3 regions of the Pseudomonas sp. LBUM1666 genome follow, and region 1 is predicted to be linked to each of the others. Evidence: predicted binding sites of a transcription regulator. Region 1 holds the regulator's gene; each other region holds the start of a gene.

Region 1 (4,081 bases):
GTCCAGAGCGAGCACGGCGAAGTGAATCCCGACGGCACTCAGGTCGAACTGATTGACTCGGTGCGCATCACGCGCTTCGACGAGAAAAACCGCAAGACCCTGATTACCACCACCCGCATGACAGTGTTCCCGCAGCAGCAATATGCGCAGACCGAGCAACCCGTTAGAATCGACGGCGCTGGTGGTGTGTCGACTGGCAAGGGAATGAAAGCGTATTTGAAAGAAAGCAGGATACACCTGCTATCGAACGTAAGAGGACAGTATGAGGCTCGTTAAAACCCTCCCTATTTTGCTCGGTCTGAGCGCAGCACTGGGAAGCGTGAGCGCCTGGGCTCTGCCGAACGATCAAGAGCAGCCTATCCGCATCCAGGCCGACGATGCCCAACTGGACGACAAGAATGGTATTGCCACCTATAAAGGTGACGTGATCATTACCCAGGGCTCGATGATTGTTAAAGGCAATACTGTAACCATCACCCGCACCCCGGCCGGCGACATCGACGTGGTGACTTCGGTGGGCAATCTGGCCTACTTCGAGCAGATGCAGACGGCTGGCGACACCAAGCCGGTTCAGGGCTACGGAGTGACCATCCAGTACCACGCCTCGCAAAACCGCGTTGTATTGATCGATCGTGCCAAAGTCATCGACAAGGACAACAACGTCACCCAAGGCGAGAAAATCGTCTACGACACGGTGAAAAAACTGGCGAGCGCCGGTCGCGCCACGGGCAACAAGGTCACCGAGTCGCGTCCGCGCATCGACATGGTGATCCAGCCCAAGCCGAAAACCGACGAGAAAAAGGCCCAGTAATGGCAACTCTGAAAGCTCAGCATCTGGCCAAGAGCTACAAGAGCCGCCAGGTCGTGCGCGACGTCAGCCTGTCGATCGACAGCGGTCAGATCGTCGGCCTGCTGGGTCCTAACGGCGCCGGCAAGACCACCTGCTTTTACATGATTGTCGGCCTGGTACAGGCCGATCAGGGCCGCGTACTGATTGACGACCTGGATGTCAGCCACCAGCCTATGCACGGTCGTGCGAAGGCCGGCATCGGCTATCTTCCGCAAGAGGCATCGATCTTCCGCAAACTCTCGGTAGCCGACAACATCATGGCGATCCTCGAGACCCGCAAGGAACTCGACAAGGCCGGTCGTCGCAAAGAGCTGGAAAGCCTGCTGCAGGAATTCCACATCAGCCACATCCGCGACAATCTCGGCATGAGCCTGTCCGGTGGTGAACGCCGCCGCGTGGAAATCGCCCGGGCACTGGCCACCAACCCGAAATTCATCCTGCTCGACGAACCTTTCGCCGGCGTGGACCCGATTTCGGTGGGCGACATCAAGCAGATCATCTATCACCTCAAGGCCAAGGGCATTGGCGTGCTGATCACTGACCACAACGTCCGTGAAACCCTGGATATCTGCGAAACCGCCTACATCGTCAACGATGGCCAGCTGATCGCCGAAGGTGACTCTGCCACCATCCTGGCCAACGACCTGGTCAAGGAAGTGTATCTGGGCCATGAGTTCCGCCTGTAAGCACTGAGGTGTCTGGCTGGTTGCTCGGGCGCTTGTCTCGATAAAAAATCAACATTTTTTTATTGTTACAGCGCTCTAGGCAAACGCTGCAGTTTCGGGCATATAATTTGCTTATGTTTGGCGCTCCGGCGCCCTGTAGTGGATGGCGCATGTGCGCCGGCGAATAAGGTGTTAAGCCCCTGCCATGAAACCATCGCTAGTCTTGAGAATGGGCCAGCAGCTGACGATGACACCGCAGCTGCAACAGGCCATCCGCCTGCTCCAATTGTCGACCCTGGACCTGCAACAGGAAATCCAGGAGGCCCTGGAGTCCAATCCGATGCTCGAACGCCAGGAAGAAGGCGACGACTTCGATAACGCCGACCCCTTGGCCGACAAAGCCGAACAGCAACCCAACGCTGACATTCAGGAACCCTCCTACCAGGAAACCGCCCCGACGGTTGATAACCTCGAGGAAGGCGACTGGAACGAGCGCATCCCCAACGAACTGCCCGTCGATACCGCGTGGGAAGACGTCTACCAGACCAGCGCCAGCAGCCTGCCGAGCAACGATGACGACGAGTGGGACTTCACCACCCGGACATCGGCCGGCGAAAGCCTGCAAAGCCACCTGCTGTGGCAACTGAACCTGGCCCCGATGTCCGACACCGATCGCCTGATCGCCGTGACCCTGATCGACTGCATCAACAATCAGGGCTACCTGGACGAAACCCTCGAGGAGATTCTCGAAGCCTTCGACCCGGAGCTGGACATCGAACTGGACGAAATCGAAGCCGTCCTGCACCGCATCCAGCAATTCGAACCCGCAGGCATCGGCGCCCGCAACCTGGGCGAATGCCTGCTGCTGCAATTGCGTCAGTTGCCCGCCAAGACGCCTTGGCTGGTCGAGGCCAAACGCCTGGTCACCGATTACATCGACCTGCTCGGCAGCCGCGATTACAGCCAGCTGATGCGTCGGATGAAGCTCAAGGAAGACGAACTGCGCCAAGTGATTGAACTGGTGCAGAGCCTCAACCCGCGCCCAGGCTCGCAAATCGAGTCCAGCGAAGCCGAATACGTCGTTCCCGACGTGATCGTACGCAAGGACAACGAGCGCTGGCTGGTGGAGCTGAACCAGGAATCCGTGCCACGACTGCGGGTCAACGCTCAATACGCCGGTTTCGTGCGCCGCGCCGACACCAGCGCCGACAACACCTTCATGCGCAATCAGTTGCAAGAAGCCCGCTGGTTCATCAAGAGCCTGCAAAGCCGCAACGAAACCCTGATGAAAGTAGCCACTCAGATCGTCGAGCATCAGCGCGGTTTTCTTGAATACGGCGACGAAGCCATGAAACCGCTGGTCCTGCATGACATCGCTGAAGCGGTGGGCATGCACGAGTCGACGATTTCACGGGTGACCACGCAGAAATTCATGCATACCCCACGGGGCATATATGAACTGAAATACTTTTTCTCCAGCCACGTCAGCACCTCCGAGGGCGGTGAATGCTCGTCCACGGCGATCCGCGCGATCATCAAAAAACTGGTTGCCGCGGAAAATCAGAAAAAGCCGTTGAGTGACAGCAAGATCGCTGGTTTACTGGAGGCACAAGGCATTCAGGTGGCTCGCCGCACCGTCGCCAAGTACCGCGAATCCTTAGGGATCGCGCCTTCGAGCGAACGCAAGCGGTTGATGTAGAGCCACGCCACAGCGTTCCAGTGGCAGGCATTTCTGCCTGCCGCTTTATGCACTGGCAACGAAGGAGAAGCTGTATGCAAGTCAACATCAGTGGACACCAACTGGAAGTGACCGAACCTCTTCGCACCTACATCGGCGAAAAACTCGAACGATTAGAGAGGCATTTCGACAAGATCACCAACGTGCAAGTCACGATGACGGTCGAAAAGCTCAAGCAGAAAATCGAAGCCACGCTGCATATTCCCGGCAATGAAGTGGTCGCAAACGCGGAGCATACCGATATGTACGCGGCGATCGACGCACTGACCGACAAGCTGGATAAACAACTCAAAAAGCATAAGGAAAAGACCCAAAGCCTCCTCCAGGGCGCGACCGGTCGTTAACACTCCCAACCCATGATCCGACTTGAAAGCATCCTGACCCCCGGCCGTTCCCTCGTGAACGTGCCGGGCGGCAGTAAAAAGAAAGCCCTCGAGCAAATTGCCAACCTTATCCACAAAGAAGTGCCGGATCTGGAGATGCAAGATGTCTTCGAGGCTCTGATTGCCCGTGAAAAACTCGGCTCAACCGGTTTTGGCAACGGCATCGCCATTCCCCACTGCCGCCTGAAGGGCTGCTCCTCGCCCATCAGCGCCCTGATGCACCTTGACGCACCCATTGATTTCGACGCCATCGACGGTGCCCCGGTTGACCTGTTGTTCGTTCTGCTGGTCCCGGAAGCCGCTACCGATGCGCACCTGGAGTTACTGCGCCAGATCGCCAGCATGCTCGACCGCAAGGAAGTGCGCGAAAAACTGCGCAGCGCCCCGAGCAATGAAGCCTTGTATCAGGTTGTCCTGGACGAGCAAAACGGTCATTAATCATGCG
Region 2 (4,081 bases), 2.8 Mb from region 1:
GTGGCGGCGACGGCGGCATGCTGCGTGAAGTGGCCAAGCACCGCAGTATCGAGCACATCACCATGGTCGAGATCGACGGCACCGTGGTCGACATGTGCAAGGAATTCCTGCCGAACCACTCCAAGGGTGCGTTCGCTGATCCACGCCTGAACCTGGTGATCGACGACGGCATGCGTTTCGTCGCCACCACCACCGAAAAATTCGACGTGATCATTTCCGACTCCACCGACCCGATCGGCCCGGGCGAAGTGTTGTTCTCGGAAAACTTCTACCAGGCTTGCCGTCGCTGCCTGAACGAAGGCGGCATCCTGGTGACCCAGAACGGCACGCCGTTCATGCAAATCGAAGTAGTCAAAACCACCGCCGGGCGCCTGCGCAGCCTGTTCCCGGACTGGCACTTCTATCAGGCGGCCGTGCCGACCTACATCGGCGGCGCCATGACCTTCGCCTGGGGCGCGACCAATACCGCCTATCGCAAATTGTCCCGCGAAACCCTGCAGCAGCGCTTCGCCGGCAGCGGCATCATCACCCGCTACTACAACCCGGAAATCCACATCGGCGCCTTCGCCTTGCCGCAATACGTTCTGCAGGCTGTGAACAAGCCTAGCAACGACTGATATCGAGCAAGCCAGAAAGGGCCCTCTCAGGTTGTGTGAAAACACACCGGAGATGGCCCTTTTTTCATGCTTCACTTATAGAAGGACCGGTTGAACGATTGGCCGGGGTACAAGGTCGAGATACATGTAAGCCCATCCATGGGTTTTATCGAGGAGGCACCTGATGCAAAAGTGGAAAGTCACTTTCGTTGATGATCACGGTGAGCAAGTTGACGAGGTGTTCGAGAGCGAGGAGTGCCCGAACAACGAGCAAGCCGCGAAACTTATTCGCGCCCGGCGTCTGCCTGTGGCTGCCGAACTGGACCTAAACGATCTGGAAGGGCGCACCGATGATCCGACTGTCAAAAGTCTGAAGACCCAGTGCAGCATTGAAATCCTCAGCATCACGCCAATCTGAACATCTCCTGTCACATTCCTAACCAGGCCTTGGCAGCGGCTCTATCTTGAGGCTACTCTGCAATCGAGATCAGCGAACGGATCGCTAAGGTCTGGTCTTGTCAGCTACATGCTTGCTTCCCACCGGCAACGTTGTTGCCGCATCGCTCGCCCCATTCGGTTGCGAGTGCCGGGAATACGGAAAGTCTATCCATCAGTCTGAGGGGGACGTTTCATGAGCACAGCCTATCAAGAAGACATCAGCACCAGCGTCTTGCGCCGCATGAAAGAAGGCGGCTTCGACTTTTCACGATTCCATCCCATCGAGTTCTACGCCATTTTCCCGGACGAGGAGCGGGCACGCAGGGCGGCAGGGCATTACTGTGGTGAATCCTTGAATGCACAAATCAGCGTGCGCGACGACGGCGCGTGGTACCTGGAACTGAGCAAAGTGATGTACGCCACTTATGACGGCATCGGCGATTTTGAGCAGGATTTCGAGGCGGTGGTCGAGCCTTTGGGCGGCATCATCGAAGGATGGGGCGTCAAGCAGGAGGTACGAGGGCGACTCGCATAACTTATGAACAGTGACAACACTCAGCAACGGCTGACCTTCGGGTTGGCCGTTTTCGTTTGTGCGCCAGAAAACTCACCTGGCAAAACCCTGAAGCAAGAATCCGGCGCAAAAAAAACCGCCTGAGCAGGCGGCTAAAGGGAAGTTCGTCAAGATTTTCAGCGAATGCGCGGATTATCCGCATCGACTCCCGGGCAGTGAAATCAACTCTGGCTATGCTGGTGATAGGCGACAACATTGCTTCGCAATGAAGCGGGGGCGATCAGGTGGGGGCATTTACCGCACAGGATTGGTGCGGAGCGTGCAGTGCGATTATCCAACTGATTGATATCAAAGCGTTTATGCCGATGGCACGGGCTTTGCGAAGCCCAGATGTCCGGGTGACAAGGAGTACGGCATGATCCGCACCTATTTTGATGAGATGTACGATGCCGGCGGCCTGGTCCGCCCGCATTATCGGGAGTTTGCCCGTTGGCTGGCCGAAACGCCTGACGAGCTTTTGGCACAACGGCGACGCGAGGCCGATCTGTTATTTCATCGCGCCGGGATTACATTCACGCTCTATGGTGATGAGCAAGGGACAGAGCGCCTGATTCCCTTCGACACCATCCCCCGCAGCATCCCCGCCAGTGAATGGCGAGTTGTCGAGCGCGGCTGTATTCAGCGGGTCAAGGCGTTGAACATGTTCCTCGCCGACCTCTATCACGAGCAGCGCATCATCAAGGCCGGCATCATTCCGGCCGAGCAGGTGCTGGCCAACGAGCAATACCAGTTGGCGATGCAAGGGCTCGATCTGCACCGCGATATCTATTCCCACATCTCTGGGGTCGATCTGGTGCGCGATGGCGACGGCACGTACTACGTGCTCGAAGACAACCTTCGTACACCGAGCGGCGTGAGCTACATGCTCGAAGACCGCAAGATGATGATGCGGTTGTTCCCCGAGTTGTTCGCGGCCCAGCGCATTGCCCCTATCGATCATTATCCGAACCTGTTGCTCGACACCCTGAAAAGCTCCAGCCCGATTGATAACCCGAGCGTGGTGGTGCTGACGCCGGGTCGTTTCAACAGCGCGTTCTTTGAACATGCGTTTCTGGCGCGGGAAATGGGCGTTGAGCTGGTGGAAGGCGCGGACCTGTTCGTGCGCGATGACAAGGTGTTCATGCGCACCACGGACGGGCCGAAAGCCGTCGACGTGATCTACCGGCGCCTCGACGATGCATTCCTTGATCCGTTGGCGTTCAACCCGGACTCGATGCTCGGCGTTCCAGGGCTGCTGTCGTCATACCGCTCCGGCAATGTCGTGCTGGCAAATGCCATCGGCACCGGGGTCGCGGACGACAAGTCGGTGTATCCATTCGTCACGGACATGATCCGTTTCTACCTGGATGAAGAGCCGATTCTGAAGAATGTGCCGACGTGGCAGTGTCGTAATCCCTCCGAACTGTCCCATGTACTGGCCAATCTTCCAGAGCTGGTGGTCAAGGAAACCCAGGGCTCCGGTGGTTACGGAATGCTGGTCGGACCGGCGGCGACGGCGGCGGAAATCGAATCTTTCCGCGCGCGGATCAAAGCCAAGCCCCACGCGTACATCGCCCAACCGACGTTGTCCCTGTCGACCTGTCCGACCTTTGTCGAAAACGGCATCGCTCCACGCCACATCGACCTGCGTCCGTTTGTATTGTCTGGCCGCGAAACCCGGGTTGTGCCCGGCGGTTTGACCCGTGTTGCCCTGCGCGAAGGCTCTCTGGTGGTGAATTCATCCCAGGGCGGTGGAACCAAGGACACCTGGGTGGTCGAGGATTGAAGGAAGCCTGCCATGTTAAGTAGAACTGCCTCGGATTTGTATTGGATGTCGCGTTACCTGGAGCGGGCGGAAAACCTCGCACGGATGCTCGACATCAGTTATTCGCTTTCGCTGATGCCGCAGGATGGTCGCGGTGACGGTCTGCACGAACTCGCCATGCCGTTGCTGATCACTGGCACCCTGGACGATTATCTGGAGCGCCACGGTGATTTGCATGCTGAACGGCTGCTGCATTTCTTCGCCCTGGACGCGGCCAACCCGGCGAGCATCTACAGTTGCCTCGGCGCCGCGCGGGCCAGTGCCCATGCGGTGCGTGGGCGAATCACCGCCGACATGTGGGAAAACATCAATGCCACTTGGCTGGAAATCCGCGGGATAGCGGATCAAGGCTTGAGTCGCTACGGCATGAGTCGATTCTGCGAGTGGATCAAGGAACGTTCCCACCTGTTCCGCGGCGCGTCCTACGGCACGATCATGCGTAACGATGCGTTCCGCTTTATTCGTCTGGGGACGTTTATCGAAAGGGCCGACAACACGTTGCGCCTGCTCGACGCCCGCTACGAAATGGCTGGCGATCAGGCAGAGGCGGTCAGCGATGGCACCGCTCACGCGTATTACCAGTGGAGTGCTTTGCTGCGGGCGTTGTCCTCGTTCGAGGCCTACACCGAGATCTACCGCGATGCGCCCGGCGCCCGGCATGTGGCTGAG
Region 3 (4,081 bases), 1.2 Mb from region 1:
TCCAGCGGCTTATGCCTCTTCACCGTGCACGGTGGCGAGGACTTTACGGGCACCGCCAAAATCACGGTGCTCGCCCAGATAAACGCCTTGCCAGGTCCCCAGCGCCAGTCGGCCTGCCGAAATCGGCAAACTGAGCTGACAGCCAAGCACGCTGGCCTTGAAGTGCGCCGGGAGGTCGTCCAGGCCTTCGTCGTTATGCTCATAGCCGTCTGTTCCTTGTGGGATCAGACGATTGAAAAATCGTTCGAAGTCGCGACGTACCGCCGGATCGGCGTTCTCGTTGATGGTCAACGACGCCGAGGTATGCTGCAGCCACAAATGCAACAGACCGACCCGACATGCCTTGAGTTCAGGCAGGCCGGCGAGTAACTCGTCCGTTACCAGATGAAAGCCCCGGGGCCTCGCCCGCAGGGTAATCAGAGTCTGTTGCCACATACAGTTCTCCGCACGTTCGGGGCGCATTCTAGCGCGCTCTGGGAAAAAACAAAGGCCCTAATATTCCTTCTATCATGTAAGCCATTGGCCGCAGAAAAACGCTCGTCGTAAACGCCACTAAACATGTACGAAAAAACCTTTCAGCAGTTCCTTCACTGACAAACTCCAGACAAAAAAATGCCCGGCAAGCCGGGCAAGTTTTTTTGTGCGCGTACTTACAAGTTGTAGCCGCGTTCGTTGTGGAGCGCCAGATCGATGCCGACCGCCTCTTCTTCCTCAGTGATGCGCAGACCCATGACGGCGTCCAGGACCTTGAGAATGATATAGGTGACGATCGCGGTGTAGATCACCGTGAAGCCCACGCCTTTCATCTGAATCCAGACTTGTGCACCGATGTCGGTGACAGTGCCGAAGCCACCCAGGGCCGGTGCAGCGAAGACACCGGTCAGGATCGCGCCGAGGATACCGCCGATGCCGTGCACACCGAAGGCGTCCAGGGAATCGTCATAACCGAGTTTGCGTTTCAGGGTGGTGGCGCAGAAGAAGCACACCACGCCGGCTGCCAGGCCGATGACCAGAGCCCCCATCGGGCCCACGGTGCCAGCGGCTGGCGTGATTGCAACCAGACCGGCCACAACACCCGAAGCGATACCCAGAGCACTTGGTTTGCCATGAGTGACCCACTCGGCGAACATCCAACCCAATGCAGCGGCGGCGGTTGCGATCTGGGTCACCAGCATCGCCATACCGGCAGTGCCGTTGGCCGCAGCAGCGGAACCGGCGTTGAAGCCGAACCAGCCGACCCACAGCATCGCAGCGCCCATCAGGGTGTAACCGAGGTTGTGCGGCGCCATCGGGGTAGTCGGGAAGCCTTTGCGTTTGCCCAGTACCAGGCAGGCAATCAGACCGGCCACACCGGCGTTGATGTGCACCACGGTGCCGCCAGCGAAGTCCAGCACGCCCCAGTCCCACATCAGGCCGCCGTTACCGGACCAGACCATGTGCGCAATCGGTGCATAAACCAGAGTGAACCAGACGCCCATGAAGATCAGCATCGCGGAGAACTTCATCCGCTCGGCGAAAGCACCGACGATCAGCGCAGGGGTGATGATGGCGAAGGTCATCTGGAAGGTGATGAACACCGCCTCAGGGAACAGCGCCGCGGGACCGGTCAGGCTCGATGGCGTGACACCGGCGAGGAATGCCTTGCCCATGCCGCCGAAGAATGAGTTGAAGTTGACGACGCCCTGTTCCATGCCGGTGGTATCGAACGCGATGCTGTAGCCATAAATGACCCACAGGATGCTGATCAGGCCGGTAATGGCGAAGCACTGCATCATCACGGAAAGAATGTTTTTCGACCGAACCATGCCGCCGTAGAACAGCGCGAGGCCGGGAATGGTCATGAACAGCACGAGGGCTGTCGAGGTCATCATCCAGGCGGTGTCGCCGGAGTTGAGGACTGGGGCTGCCACTTCGTCTGCCGCCATAACCAGGCCGGGCATTACGAGGGACAACAGGGCTCCTAGCCCTGCGAATTTACGCAGAGTCATATTGTTTTCTCCTGGGGCGTTGGGTTTGTGGCGGCTTAGATTGCGTCGGTATCGGTTTCGCCGGTACGGATGCGAATCGCCTGTTCCAGATTGACCACGAAGATCTTGCCGTCACCGATCTTGCCGGTGTTGGCAGCCTTGGTTATCGCCTCGATAACCCGGTCAAGATCCTTGTCGTCAATGGCGACATCAATCTTCACCTTTGGCAGGAAATCGACCACGTATTCCGCGCCGCGATACAGCTCGGTGTGACCCTTCTGCCGACCGAAGCCTTTGACTTCAGTAACGGTAATGCCCTGCACGCCGATCTCGGACAGCGACTCGCGTACGTCGTCCAGTTTGAACGGCTTGATGATGGCAGTGACTAGCTTCATGAAAACTCTCTCCCGAATTGGTGGACTTGCCCCAGGAAAACAAACCCGACTCAAGTCTAAGCGCAGTGCCTGGCTTTGTAACGCATCGTCGGCCTTACCTGCCCGTCCGACGCCTGCTAACCACTCCGCACGAAACACTTCCCCCGTTCCGCTTGGCGCACTGCATTCGTCACAGCGACTGCATCAGTGCATGGGTCACTAGCAACTAAGCAGAAAGCTTGCCATCTCGCCAAAACCCACTGATTTCAAGCCTTTGGCCGCTGCGGCAAGCTGCTTCGCGCAAATGGCCCGACGGATACGCACAACAACAGTGCGCAGCCGTCCGTCCCCATGCGCGAAAAGCGTGCGCCCCTGACTGCGAGATTGACTATAGACACTGCGTGGTACACTGCCCGCCATTGTTGACAGGACATTTCCCATGCTCGCACCCAAAGACTTCCTCGATGCCCTGAGCGGCACCGCCTCCCGCCTCTTCAGCGGCGACACCCCGCTGCCGAAAAGCGAAATCGAAAGCCAGTTCAAGGCTCTGTTGCAGAGCGGCTTCAGCAAGCTGGATCTGGTGAGCCGGGAAGAGTTTGATAGCCAGATGGTTGTGCTGGCACGGACGCGGGCTCGGTTGGAGAGTCTTGAGGCGAAGGTGGCGGAGCTTGAGGCGAAGCTGAATCCACCCACGGAGTAACACCACCGATTCCACTGTGAAACCCAATCCACTGTGGGAGCGAGCCTGCTCGCGATAAGGTCGGAACGACCTTCAGATTCAACTGTAGGAGCTGCCGAAGGCTGCGATCTTTTGATCTTTAAGCGCTCTAAAATCCAGGCACCTTCCTACAACAAAACCACCGCCGTCCGATTGCGCCGCAGAGCCCCGGTTCCTAAGCTCACCCTCAGCTGAATATTTCAGCACTGGGTTTGGCGACCTGGAACCAAGCAATGCAGCGCACCTCGTTCGATATCAGGTATTTCTTTCCCGATTCGAATTATGGCGGCTGTGTGTGGGAGACCTTAGGGTCTGCCGGTATTCGCTTGGCCGGTTCGCCAACCCGCACGCAGCTGCCACCCTTATTGTTTGGCGACGATAAGTGGCAGTCATCTACCAAGCGAAATTTGGGTACTGCTCGATGGACGAAAACTATCTGACTCCTCACGTCTTCACCCGCCACAAACTCCACCTCCACGCTCTCCTTCTACAAAACCAACCTTGGTTCAGCGCCCGCGACCTCGGCCGCCTCCTACGCCTCCACCTCGACGAACGAGCCGTCCGAAAACTCGACCCCGACCAACGCCAAACATTACGAACGCTCATCCACGGATGCATCGAAAACACCCTGCTAATCAGCGAGTCTGGCGTCTACGCATTGCTGGTCTATCACTACTGCCCCGAATACCGAACCCTGCGCGAATGGCTAACCCACGACGTAGTGCCAGCCCTCAGAGACGCCCAACAACCCACATCAACCGAACGCCCGATACTGAGCCTGCTGAACTGGCCAGAGATGTCGTTGAGTTTGCTGCACTGGAATAACCAGCCGTGGATTCGCTTGCAGGATGTTCCGCAGATGCTGGCGGATAGTGAACGGCCGCAGCGCTCGATCAATGCACCGTGGTGGAAGCGTGCTTCCCGAATACTCCAGGCATTCTGAACGACAAAAAAAACCCCACGTTATAGCGTGGGGTTCGTTCAGGAATTGAGGATCAGGCGCAGTGCGGAAGCCGCTCAAC

The links. The regulator sigma-54, encoded in region 1, starts transcription at its own class of promoters, with help from an activator protein. The targets are predictions, from matches to a motif close to ANTGGCATNNANNTTGCTNT.
Region 2: a site for sigma-54 is predicted at 1,913-1,932, ahead of ACA056_RS20055 (circularly permuted type 2 ATP-grasp protein). Genes of this name have one in related genera too.
Region 3: a site for sigma-54 is predicted at 2,569-2,588, ahead of glnK (P-II family nitrogen regulator). Genes of this name have one in related genera too.

Annotation. Positions count from the first base shown of each region.
Region 1 is NZ_CP166789.1:928,137-932,217, reverse strand. Features, by position in the region: gene lptC (LPS export ABC transporter periplasmic protein LptC) at 1-276, shown strand, start outside; gene lptA (lipopolysaccharide transport periplasmic protein LptA) at 263-811, shown strand; gene lptB (LPS export ABC transporter ATP-binding protein) at 811-1,536, shown strand; gene ACA056_RS04065 (RNA polymerase factor sigma-54) at 1,721-3,214, shown strand; gene hpf (ribosome hibernation-promoting factor, HPF/YfiA family) at 3,289-3,597, shown strand; gene ptsN (PTS IIA-like nitrogen regulatory protein PtsN) at 3,610-4,074, shown strand; gene rapZ (RNase adapter RapZ) at 4,077-4,081, shown strand, end outside.
Region 2 is NZ_CP166789.1:4,388,841-4,392,921, reverse strand. Features, by position in the region: gene speE (polyamine aminopropyltransferase) at 1-617, shown strand, start outside; gene ACA056_RS20065 (hypothetical protein) at 781-1,014, shown strand; gene ACA056_RS20060 (ribonuclease E inhibitor RraB) at 1,228-1,569, shown strand; gene ACA056_RS20055 (circularly permuted type 2 ATP-grasp protein) at 1,964-3,373, shown strand; gene ACA056_RS20050 (alpha-E domain-containing protein) at 3,386-4,081, shown strand, end outside.
Region 3 is NZ_CP166789.1:6,043,275-6,047,355, forward strand. Features, by position in the region: gene ACA056_RS27965 (secondary thiamine-phosphate synthase enzyme YjbQ) at 10-435, opposite strand; gene ACA056_RS27970 (ammonium transporter) at 651-1,988, opposite strand; gene glnK (P-II family nitrogen regulator) at 2,024-2,362, opposite strand; gene ACA056_RS27980 (accessory factor UbiK family protein) at 2,781-3,041, shown strand; gene ACA056_RS27985 (BRO-N domain-containing protein) at 3,481-4,002, shown strand; gene ACA056_RS27990 (HigA family addiction module antitoxin) at 4,055-4,081, opposite strand, start outside.